Linked DNA regions of Rhodopseudomonas palustris. Each later gene encodes a partner of the first gene's protein in a complex. Links are inferred from orthologs where the notes say so. Each region holds a gene or a part of one and is shown in the gene's direction. Other genes may lie near its edges.

Region 1 (6,427 bases):
CCTCTGCGTGCAGTTTGTCGAGCGTCTCTGCGATGCGCTTGCTGCTCTGCGATGTCATGCAAGTCCCTTTCGGTCATGCCGAGACCGGTTCGGCCTCGGCTGTCCGGGTGAGTAAAGGGAGGCTGCGGTGGCGTCATTACGTAGCTTAGACAGATTGTTATCCATTTGCGCCAAGCGGCATGGTAGGTCGGACCATGCCACTTCTCACTGAAAGCTCCACTGCGGCCGACTGGATCGAACCCGACGAGGTCGCGCGCCCGGTGGTTGCCTATGGCATCGCGTCGGAGATGATCGGCTCGTTCGAGATCGATCTGCACTGCCATGCCAAGGCGCAGATCCTGCTGGTGCAGCGCGGTGCACTGAGTTGCCGGGTGGAAGGCGGATTGTGGATCGTGCCGCCGCGCAGCGCGGTCTGGATACCAGGCGGCACGCTGCACGCGATCACGGCGACCGGCAGGCTCGAAGGCTATGCTGCGTTCGTCGCCGCCGGCATCGATGTGGGACTGCCGCAACGCTGCTGCACCGTCTCGGTGACGCCGCTGCTGCGCGAACTGCTGTTCCGTGCCGCCAGGCTGCCGCTGCTGTACGACGAGGACGGAGCGGCTTCGCGTCTGATCGCGGTGTTGCTCGACGAGATCGGGGCTGCCAGGATCGAGGATCTGCATCTGCCGATGCCGTCCGATCCGCGGCTGCGCGCGTTGGCCGACCTGATGATGGCCGCGCCCGCCGATCGTGGTTCGCTGCAGGGCTGGGCCGAGCGCACCGGCCTCAGCGAGCGGACGCTGGGGCGGTTGATCAGCCGCGAGACCGGGATGAGCTTCGGGCGCTGGCGCCAGCAGCTCGGCGTCATGCTCGCGGTGCAGTGGCTGGCCGGCGGCGCCTCGATCCAGCAGGTCGCCGCCGATCTGGGTTACGAGAGTGTGCCGAGCTTCGTCACCATGTTCCGCAAGACGCTCGGCACGTCACCGGGCCGCTACATGGCGGAACGCCATGCCGGCGCCCGAGTCACTTGCTGCTCAGATACAGCGGCGTCCGCACCGTGAGCTGATAGGCCGGCTTCGGCGTCCACGCCACCTGCGCGGTGATGCCGTACAGGCGGTTGTCGTTGTCGTCCATCTTGTCGAGGTCGATCCGCAGGATCGGCTGGGTGAAGGCGTCGATCGGGGTGAAGCGCAGCAGTTCGGCGCCGCCGAACGACTGCAGGCCGGCGCGGCCGGTCAGCTTCCAGTTGCTGTCCCACTGGTAATAGCCCCCGAGCCAGCCGACCGTGTTGGGGTGGATCGCGGCGCGGTCGGCATCGATCGCCGTGGTGGTGTACTGCACGCCAGCCAGAACGCCGCGGGTCTCGTCGGCGTCGAATGCGTAGGACGCCTCCAGGATGGTGTTGAGCGAGGTGGTGGCGAGCGGTCCGCTCGGCACCGAGCGGGTGAGGGTGGTCTGTAGTGTCAAGGTCGGCAGCGATCCGCCGTCCTGGCGATAGATGTCGGCCTGGACGCCGACGTTCCAACTGGTGATGTCGACCGCGCTCCAGCCAGATCCGCCGTTGCTGGTGGTGGCGCTGAAGCCGCCATACAGCGAGACGCGGTCGTTGACGTCGACGGTCAGTGGCACGTCCAGTTCCACGCTCTGGCTCGCCGGCAGCGTCGGCGTCTGCAGCGGCGGCAGCGCCGTCAGCTCCCGGAGCCGGGACAGCACCGCGATGGTCGGGCTCGCAAAGCCGATCGACAGCGCCCCGGCCGGGGTGCGGCCGTAAGTGGTGCGGAGATCGAGGTAGATATTGGGATAGGTCTGCGCGGGCGCCGCGTCGTCGTCATCTGCGTCGGCCGCCAAGGCGGGGGCGGCGAGGAGATGCAACACGCCGGCAGCGATGGCGGCGGCCGCGAGATGCCATGGCCGCCGGGTCAACCGAGCTCGCCCCCAACTCGCCATCTGATCCCATCTCTTGCTGCGGCCGGCCGATCGCGGCGTCCAGCTCCGGCAGTAAGCCACAGCGTCGCTGCGGCCGGCAATCGGGATCGTCTGCCATCTGTGGATCGCGGGACCGCGGGACGCGATCGTCCTTGAATCGGGCGGCGGTCGTTGGTCGAATGCGTCTCGGTCTCGATGTGGTGTTTAAATACCGTAGGGCGCCGAGGCGCGCAGGAAGGTCCGGTTTGTGCCGAATCGAGACGGCGGGAGCGGTCGATTCCCCCGACTCGGTGCCGGAATCGCCTGGGCAACACCTGACGATTCTATGAATCGCGCCCTGCAGACCCCGGATCGAGCCGCTGCGGACCCCACCCGGAGTCCGAAATCGGCGTCCCTGCGCGAGCCTGCCGCGATGCGATAACGCCCCATTCCATCGGCGTTTCATGCCGGTCGGATGGAGTGCGAAAAGTCGTCGCCGAACCGTCATCTGGCGGCTGTTTTGCCTTGACTTAGGGGGAGTGCGCCGATACAACCCGCCCACTTCAAGACAGGCGGTGAGCTTCGCCAACGTCGGAACGGACAACCCGGGCCGTCCTTTCAAGGACTTTCGGGCACCACCCTCGACCCAAGTCGCTCAAACGCTGTCGACATAAGCCAGGCAATGCCAGGACATTGAGCGTTCTTACGGGGCTCTTTCTCGTCGGAACGGTTTTGGAAGCATGACCTCGGTCGGAGCCGGTCAGTGGAAGCTGCCCGGTCTTTGCTGCGGTCCTCTGTTGCGTGGAAGCGCTTTCCGCTCAGCGATGGGTGGCTGGCGCGATTTCGCTTTGCGTGATCGGGCGTGGGTCCGGTCGAGCAGGGCGGCCGCTGGGGCGGGTAGCCCCGAATGAATTTGCGAAGCCGACTGATCGGTTTCGCGCGAAGCTTGAGGGTGAAGGCGAAGATGCCGACGATCAACCAGCTGATCGCAAATCCGCGCGTGGTGCAGAAGTCGCGCAAGAAGGTTCCCGCGCTGCAGCAGTCGCCGCAGAAGCGCGGCGTGTGCACCCGCGTCTACACCACGACGCCGAAGAAGCCGAACTCGGCGCTGCGTAAGGTTGCCAAGGTGCGCCTGACCAACGGCTTCGAGGTCATCGGTTACATCCCGGGTGAGGGTCACAACCTGCAGGAGCACTCGGTGGTGATGATCCGCGGCGGCCGCGTCAAGGACTTGCCGGGCGTGCGCTACCACATCCTCCGCGGCGTCCTCGATACCCAGGGCGTCAAGAACCGTAAGCAGCGCCGTTCGAAGTACGGCGCGAAGCGTCCGAAGTAAGCGGGGAGAGCATCCATGTCCCGTCGTCACGCCGCCGAAAAGCGCGAAGTTCTTCCGGATCCGAAGTTCGGGAACATCATCGTCACCAAGTTCATGAACTCGGTGATGTATGCCGGCAAGAAGTCGGTCGCCGAAAGCATCGTCTACGGTGCCTTCGACATCATCGAAGCCAAGACCAAGCAGCCGCCGCTCGGCGTGTTCGAGCAGGCGCTCGAGAACGTCATGCCGGCGATCGAAGTGCGCTCCCGCCGCGTCGGCGGCGCCACCTACCAGGTGCCGGTCGAGGTTCGCTCCACCCGCCGTCAGGCGCTGGGCATTCGCTGGCTGATCTCGGCCGCCCGCGGCCGCAACGAAAAGACCATGACCGAGCGTCTCTCCGCCGAGCTGCTCGACGCCTCGAACAATCGCGGCAACGCCGTGAAGAAGCGCGAAGACGTGCACAAGATGGCGGAAGCCAACCGCGCGTTCTCGCACTATCGCTGGTAACGGCGAAGCAACGGAATCAAGGAAGACGTCATGCCCCGCGTTCACGCCATCGAGGACTACCGCAACTTCGGCATCATGGCCCACATCGATGCCGGCAAGACCACGACGACCGAGCGCATCCTGTTCTACACCGGCAAGAGCCACAAGATCGGCGAAGTGCACGAAGGTGCCGCGACGATGGACTGGATGACGCAGGAGCAGGAGCGGGGCATCACCATCACGTCCGCCGCCACCACCGCGTTCTGGAACGGCAAGCGTCTGAACATCATCGACACCCCCGGCCACGTCGACTTCACCATCGAAGTCGAGCGTTCGCTGCGCGTGCTCGACGGTGCGGTGTGCGTTCTCGACTCCAACCAGGGCGTCGAGCCGCAGACCGAGACCGTGTGGCGCCAGGGCGACAAGTACAAGGTTCCGCGCATCGTCTTCGCCAACAAGATGGACAAGACCGGCGCTGACTTCTTCAAGTGCCTGCAGGACATCGTCGACCGTCTCGGCGCCAAGCCAGTGGCGATCCAGCTCCCGATCGGCTCGGAGAACAACTTCAAGGGCGTGATCGATCTGGTCCGCATGAAGGCCGTGGTGTGGAACGATGAATCGCTCGGCGCCAAGTTCGAGGACGTCGATATTCCCGAGGATCTGCTCGATCAGGCCAAGGAATATCGCGAGAAGATGATCGAAGCCGCCGTCGAGCTCGACGACGACGCGATGGGCGCCTATCTCGAAGGGACCATGCCGGACGAGGCGACCCTGAAGCGTCTGATCCGCAAGGCTGTGCTGACCGGTGCGTTCTATCCGGTGCTGTGCGGCTCGGCGTTCAAGAACAAGGGCGTGCAGCCGCTGCTCGACGCCGTGGTCGACTACCTGCCGTCGCCGCTCGACGTGCCGGCGATCAAGGGCACCGACGATCAGGGCAACGAAGTCGTGCGCAAGGCGGACGACAAGGAGCCGCTGTCGCTGCTCGCGTTCAAGATCATGGACGACCCGTTCGTCGGCACCATCACGTTCTGCCGCATCTACTCTGGCGTCCTGCAGAGCGGTACCGGCGTGGTGAACTCGACCCGCGAGAAGAAGGAGCGCATCGGCCGCATGCTGCTGATGCACGCCAACAACCGCGAAGACATCAAGGAAGCCTATGCGGGCGACATCGTCGCGCTGGCCGGCCTGAAGGAAGCCCGCACCGGCGACACGCTGTGCGATCCCGCCAACCCGGTGATCCTCGAAAAGATGGAATTCCCGGAGCCGGTGATCGAAATCGCGATCGAGCCGAAGTCGAAGGCAGACCAGGAGAAGCTCGGCGTCGCGCTGGCGAAGCTGGCCGCCGAGGATCCGTCGTTCCGGGTGTCGACCGACCTCGAGTCCGGTCAGACCATCCTGAAGGGCATGGGCGAACTTCACCTCGACATCAAGGTCGACATCCTGAAGCGCACCTACAAGGTCGATGCCAACATCGGCGCGCCGCAGGTGGCGTTCCGTGAGCGCATCACCAAGAAGGCCGAAGTCGACTACACCCACAAGAAGCAGACCGGCGGTACTGGTCAGTTCGCGGCGGTGAGCTTCGTCGTCGAGCCGAACGAGCCGGGCGCCGGCTACGTGTTCGAGTCGAAGATCGTCGGCGGTGCGGTGCCGAAGGAGTACATCCCGGGTGTCGAAAAGGGCATCGAGAGCGTGCTGTCTTCGGGCGTGGTCGCGGGCTTCCCGGTCGTCGACGTCAAGGTGACGCTGGTCGACGGTAAGTACCACGACGTCGACTCGTCGGCGCTGGCGTTCGAAATCGCCTCGCGCGCCGCGTTCCGCGAAGCGCTGCAGAAGGGCAAGTCGGTCCTCCTCGAGCCGATCATGAAGGTCGAGGTGGTGACGCCGGAAGACTACACCGGCTCGGTGATCGGCGACCTCAACTCGCGGCGTGGCCAGATCCAGGGTCAGGACATGCGCGGCAATGCCAACGTGATCAACGCGATGGTGCCGCTGATGAACATGTTCGGTTACGTCAACAACCTGCGCTCGATGAGCCAGGGCCGGGCGAACTTCACCATGCAGTTCGACCACTACGCTGAAGCGCCGGCCAACGTGTCGGCTGAAGTCCAGAAGAAGTTTGCCTGATTGTCGCCGGTGTGAGCCGCGACTGAACGGAGAGAGCAATGGCCAAAGCAAAGTTTGAACGTACGAAGCCGCATTGCAACATCGGGACGATCGGTCACGTCGACCATGGCAAGACGTCGCTGACGGCGGCGATCACCAAGGTTCTGGCGGAGACGGGCGGTGCGACGTTCACGGCCTACGACCAGATCGACAAGGCGCCGGAAGAGAAGGCGCGCGGCATCACGATTTCGACCGCGCATGTCGAGTACGAGACGCAGAACCGTCACTACGCGCACGTCGACTGCCCCGGCCACGCCGACTACGTGAAGAACATGATCACCGGAGCGGCGCAGATGGACGGCGCGATCCTGGTGGTGTCGGCGGCCGACGGCCCGATGCCGCAGACCCGCGAGCACATCCTGCTGGCCCGTCAGGTCGGCGTGCCGGCGCTGGTGGTGTTCCTGAACAAGTGCGACATGGTCGACGATCCGGAACTGCTCGAGCTGGTCGAGATGGAAGTGCGCGAGCTTCTGTCGAAGTACGACTTCCCGGGCGACGACATTCCGATCGTCAAGGGCTCGGCGCTGGCGGCGCTGGAGAACTCCGACCAGAAGCTCGGGCACGACGCGATCCTGG
Region 2 (2,855 bases), 320 kb from region 1 along the record:
CTCGAACTGCACCGCGACCTCGTCACCGCGGGTCAACGCCGGCGCGTCGAGGCTCAAAGTCGGCCGGTTCACTGCGGCCGCGCCGGGCTTCAGCTCGGCTGTATCCATGGCGGCGCGGAGCAGCAACGCTTTGCGCGACGGCGCGGCCACTGCGCCGCGAATCGGAAGCGCAGGAGCGATCGTTGCGGCGCCGAAGCCGGCGAGCAGGGTGCGGCGGGACAGGGCAGGCGGCTGATCGATCATGCGCGATGCGGACCATGTTCGCCGGACGCTGTCTAGCCTGCGACGGCCAGCCGCGGTTGGTAAAAGCTGCGGGTTTCTCTTGATGCGGGCCCTATATGTCATGCTATAAGCCGCCGCCCGCGGCATCGCGGCCGGACATGATGCTCTTCGCGGGCGTGGCGGAATTGGTAGACGCGCTGGATTTAGGTTCCAGTGACGAAAGTTGTGGGGGTTCGAGTCCCTCCGCCCGCACCACGCAAGTGCTTTTGCTCATGACGATTTTCCGGAGGGCCGTCCGCCAGGACGGATGTCCGCCAACCCGATGATGCAGGCTGTGAGGCCGCATCGCAGTTCGACCATTTCCGGTCCTTCGGCCGGAGCCAAGAGAAGAAGATCGACACCATGCAGGTCAAGGAAACCGTTGCCGACGGATTGAAGCGCGAATTCCAGGTCAGTGTCCCGGCTGCGGACATCGACGCCAAGGTCGGCGAACGGCTCGCCGATCTGAAGGACAAGGTGCGCCTCAACGGATTTCGTCCGGGCAAGGTGCCGACCGCTCATCTGAAGCGCGTGTACGGCCGTTCGGTCGCCGCCGAGACCATCGACAAGCTGGTCCGCGACACCAACGATGGCATCTTTTCGGAGCGCGGCTTCCGGCTCGCCACCGAGCCGAAGATCACCATGCCGCAGGACCAGAAGGAGATCGAGGACATCCTCGAGGGCAAGTCCGATCTCACCTACACGGTGGCGATCGAGGTGGTCCCGGCGATCGAACTGGCCGACTTCAAGAGCTTCTCGGTCGAGAAGCCGGTGGTCGAGGTGGCCGAATCCGACGTCGATGACGCGATCAAGCGGATCGCCGAGGCCAATCGCTCCTACGCCGACAAGGCCGAGGGCGCCAAGGCCGAGACCGGCGACCGCGTCACCGTGTCGTTCAAGGGCACCATCGACGGCGTCGCGTTCGACGGCGGCACCGGCGAGGACATTCCGGTGGTGATCGGCTCGGCCAGCTTCATTCCGGGCTTTGAGGATCAGCTTGTCGGCATCGCGGTGGGCGAGACCCGCACCATCAAGGTGACGTTCCCGACCAACTACGCCAGCGACACCCTGGCCGGAAAGCCGGCCGAGTTCGAGACCACCGCGACCAAGCTCGAGGCTCCGCAGGAGACCACGATCGACGACGAGTTCGCCAAGACGCTCGGCATGGAATCGCTCGACAAGCTGAAGGAAGCCGCCAAGGCCCGGCTCGCCGCCGAATACGCCGGCGCGTCGCGGCTCAAGGTCAAGCGCCAGTTGCTCGACCGGCTCGACGAAGCCCACAAGTTCGATGCTCCGCCGTCGCTGATCGAGCAGGAGTTCGAGGTGATGTGGCGCTCGATCAACGCCGAGATGCAGTCGACCGGCAAGACCTTCGCCGACGAGAACACCACCGAAGACGCCGCCAAGGAAGAGTATCGCAAGATCGCCGACCGCCGCGTCCGTCTCGGCCTGGTGCTGTCGGAGATCGGCGAGAAGAACAAGATCCAGGTCACCGACGACGAAGTCAGCCGTGCGGTGATCGAGCGCGCCCGGCAGATGCCGGGCCGCGAGAAGGAGGTCTGGGACTACTACCGCTCCAATCCGGAAGCCGTCGCCCAGCTCCGCGCCCCGATCTACGAAGACAAGGTGGTCGATTTCATCCTGGAGCTCGCCAACGTGACCGAGAAGCCGGTCACCCGCGAGGAGCTGTACAAGGACGAGGACGACAAGACCGCGGCCTGATCCGCATCGTCTGAAAATCATCGCTGCGGCCGCCGTGACACCGTCACGGCGGCCGTTTTGCATTGAGCGGCCTCTCAATACGCTTGCCCACTGAACAGCGGACAAATATCTTGCAACCTAAGATGGAAGTCTGATCCTGCCGATGAAGGTATGCATTGAATATATTAGATTTTATTTTTCAATTTGTTGCGCCTGCAGCTATTGGTGGCGCTGCATCGATTCTCGCGCCATGGGCAAATTGGGGGATCGAAAGACAGCGCCAACGACTAGCTCGGCGCCAACGCCTGATCGACGATTGGCGTCGCGAGTTAATCGACAATTGGAATCCAGGTTTCGATGTAGTTAGTGAGTCCGGCCGAGGCTTCACGACCACAAGCTCCTACCTTTCCCTGCGGCCATATTTGCAGCCTGATATCCGTAAGAAGTTCGATCCGAGACCAGGCGTGATCGCAATTGAAATTGGGGGCGATCCGGGAAAAGCGAAGCGCCTCATCGCCGATGAAATCAATCGCATCGAGCGGGCCTGGAAACTCGTCTAGCTATCCTTGGGCGGAGCGCCCCGATGGTTGAGAATGGCAGAAGAAAGACCGTTTGTCCGGCGTCGCGTGTCGATCGGGCTTTTGAACCTGCCACCCGAGCGCGCCCCTTTGCATCCCAGCTTACACCGTCACGGCGGCCGTTTTGCATCCTCAGGCACCGTTAACGATGCGGCGTGAAAGCCGTGGCATCGGCGGAGAAAAGCCGTTCGTCGGTTTTGCCGGGATTGGCCGAATCGGTATCAACTCACGGGTGGAAACGGGGCCCACCCTTGTCGCCGCGCAATCGGCTCATATCTGTGACCTCGCTTCACGTCCTGCATCACGGGGCGAACG

The links. Proteins that work in one complex are often made in the same cells at the same time.
Region 2: the proteins of rpsG (region 1) and tig are in contact, whole or in part, in a crystal structure (PDB 3GTY), measured with the Thermotoga maritima proteins. The link is inferred for Rhodopseudomonas palustris from one-to-one orthologs. Residues at the interface, in WP_004081843.1 of Thermotoga maritima: Lys34, Lys52, Lys55, Glu59, Arg62, Gln63, Glu66, Asn67, Lys69, Val71, Arg95, Ala109, Lys110, Lys111, Gly112, Arg113, Pro114, Glu117, Glu121, Ile124, Ala125, Tyr127, Asn128, Asn129, Thr130, Gly131, Lys135, Asp139, Arg142, Met143; in WP_004081061.1 of Thermotoga maritima: Glu122, Val124, Val129, Leu130, Tyr133, Glu188, Gly259, Ile262, Tyr263, Glu266, Ser270, Glu273, Gln274, Glu277, Arg308, Gln311, Ile312, Ser315, Tyr316, Glu325, Arg329, Arg336, Leu363, Phe366, Trp367, Arg373, Leu377, Arg381, Leu384, Glu387.

What each region holds. Positions count from the first base shown.
Region 1 is NZ_CP041387.1:2,548,295-2,554,721, reverse strand. Bases 2,284-4,973 are described here. They hold rpsG (30S ribosomal protein S7), read left to right. Parts: upstream 2,284-3,238; coding sequence 3,239-3,709; downstream 3,710-4,973. Other genes in these bases: fusA (elongation factor G), read left to right, coding at 3,740-4,973; rpsL (30S ribosomal protein S12), read left to right, coding at 2,852-3,223. In the rest of the region: FLL57_RS11710 (O-methyltransferase), read right to left, coding at 1-58; FLL57_RS11705 (AraC family transcriptional regulator), read left to right, coding at 195-1,043; FLL57_RS11700 (hypothetical protein), read right to left, coding at 1,006-1,929; more of fusA, read left to right, coding at 4,974-5,812; tuf (elongation factor Tu), read left to right, coding at 5,851-6,427.
Region 2 is NZ_CP041387.1:2,226,958-2,229,812, reverse strand. Bases 1-2,803 are described here. They hold tig (trigger factor), read left to right. Parts: upstream 1-624; coding sequence 625-1,983; downstream 1,984-2,803. Other genes in these bases: FLL57_RS10165 (hypothetical protein), read left to right, coding at 2,139-2,522; FLL57_RS10180 (multicopper oxidase family protein), read right to left, coding at 1-243. UniProt on the Bacillus subtilis protein: Involved in protein export. Acts as a chaperone by maintaining the newly synthesized protein in an open conformation. Functions as a peptidyl-prolyl cis-trans isomerase.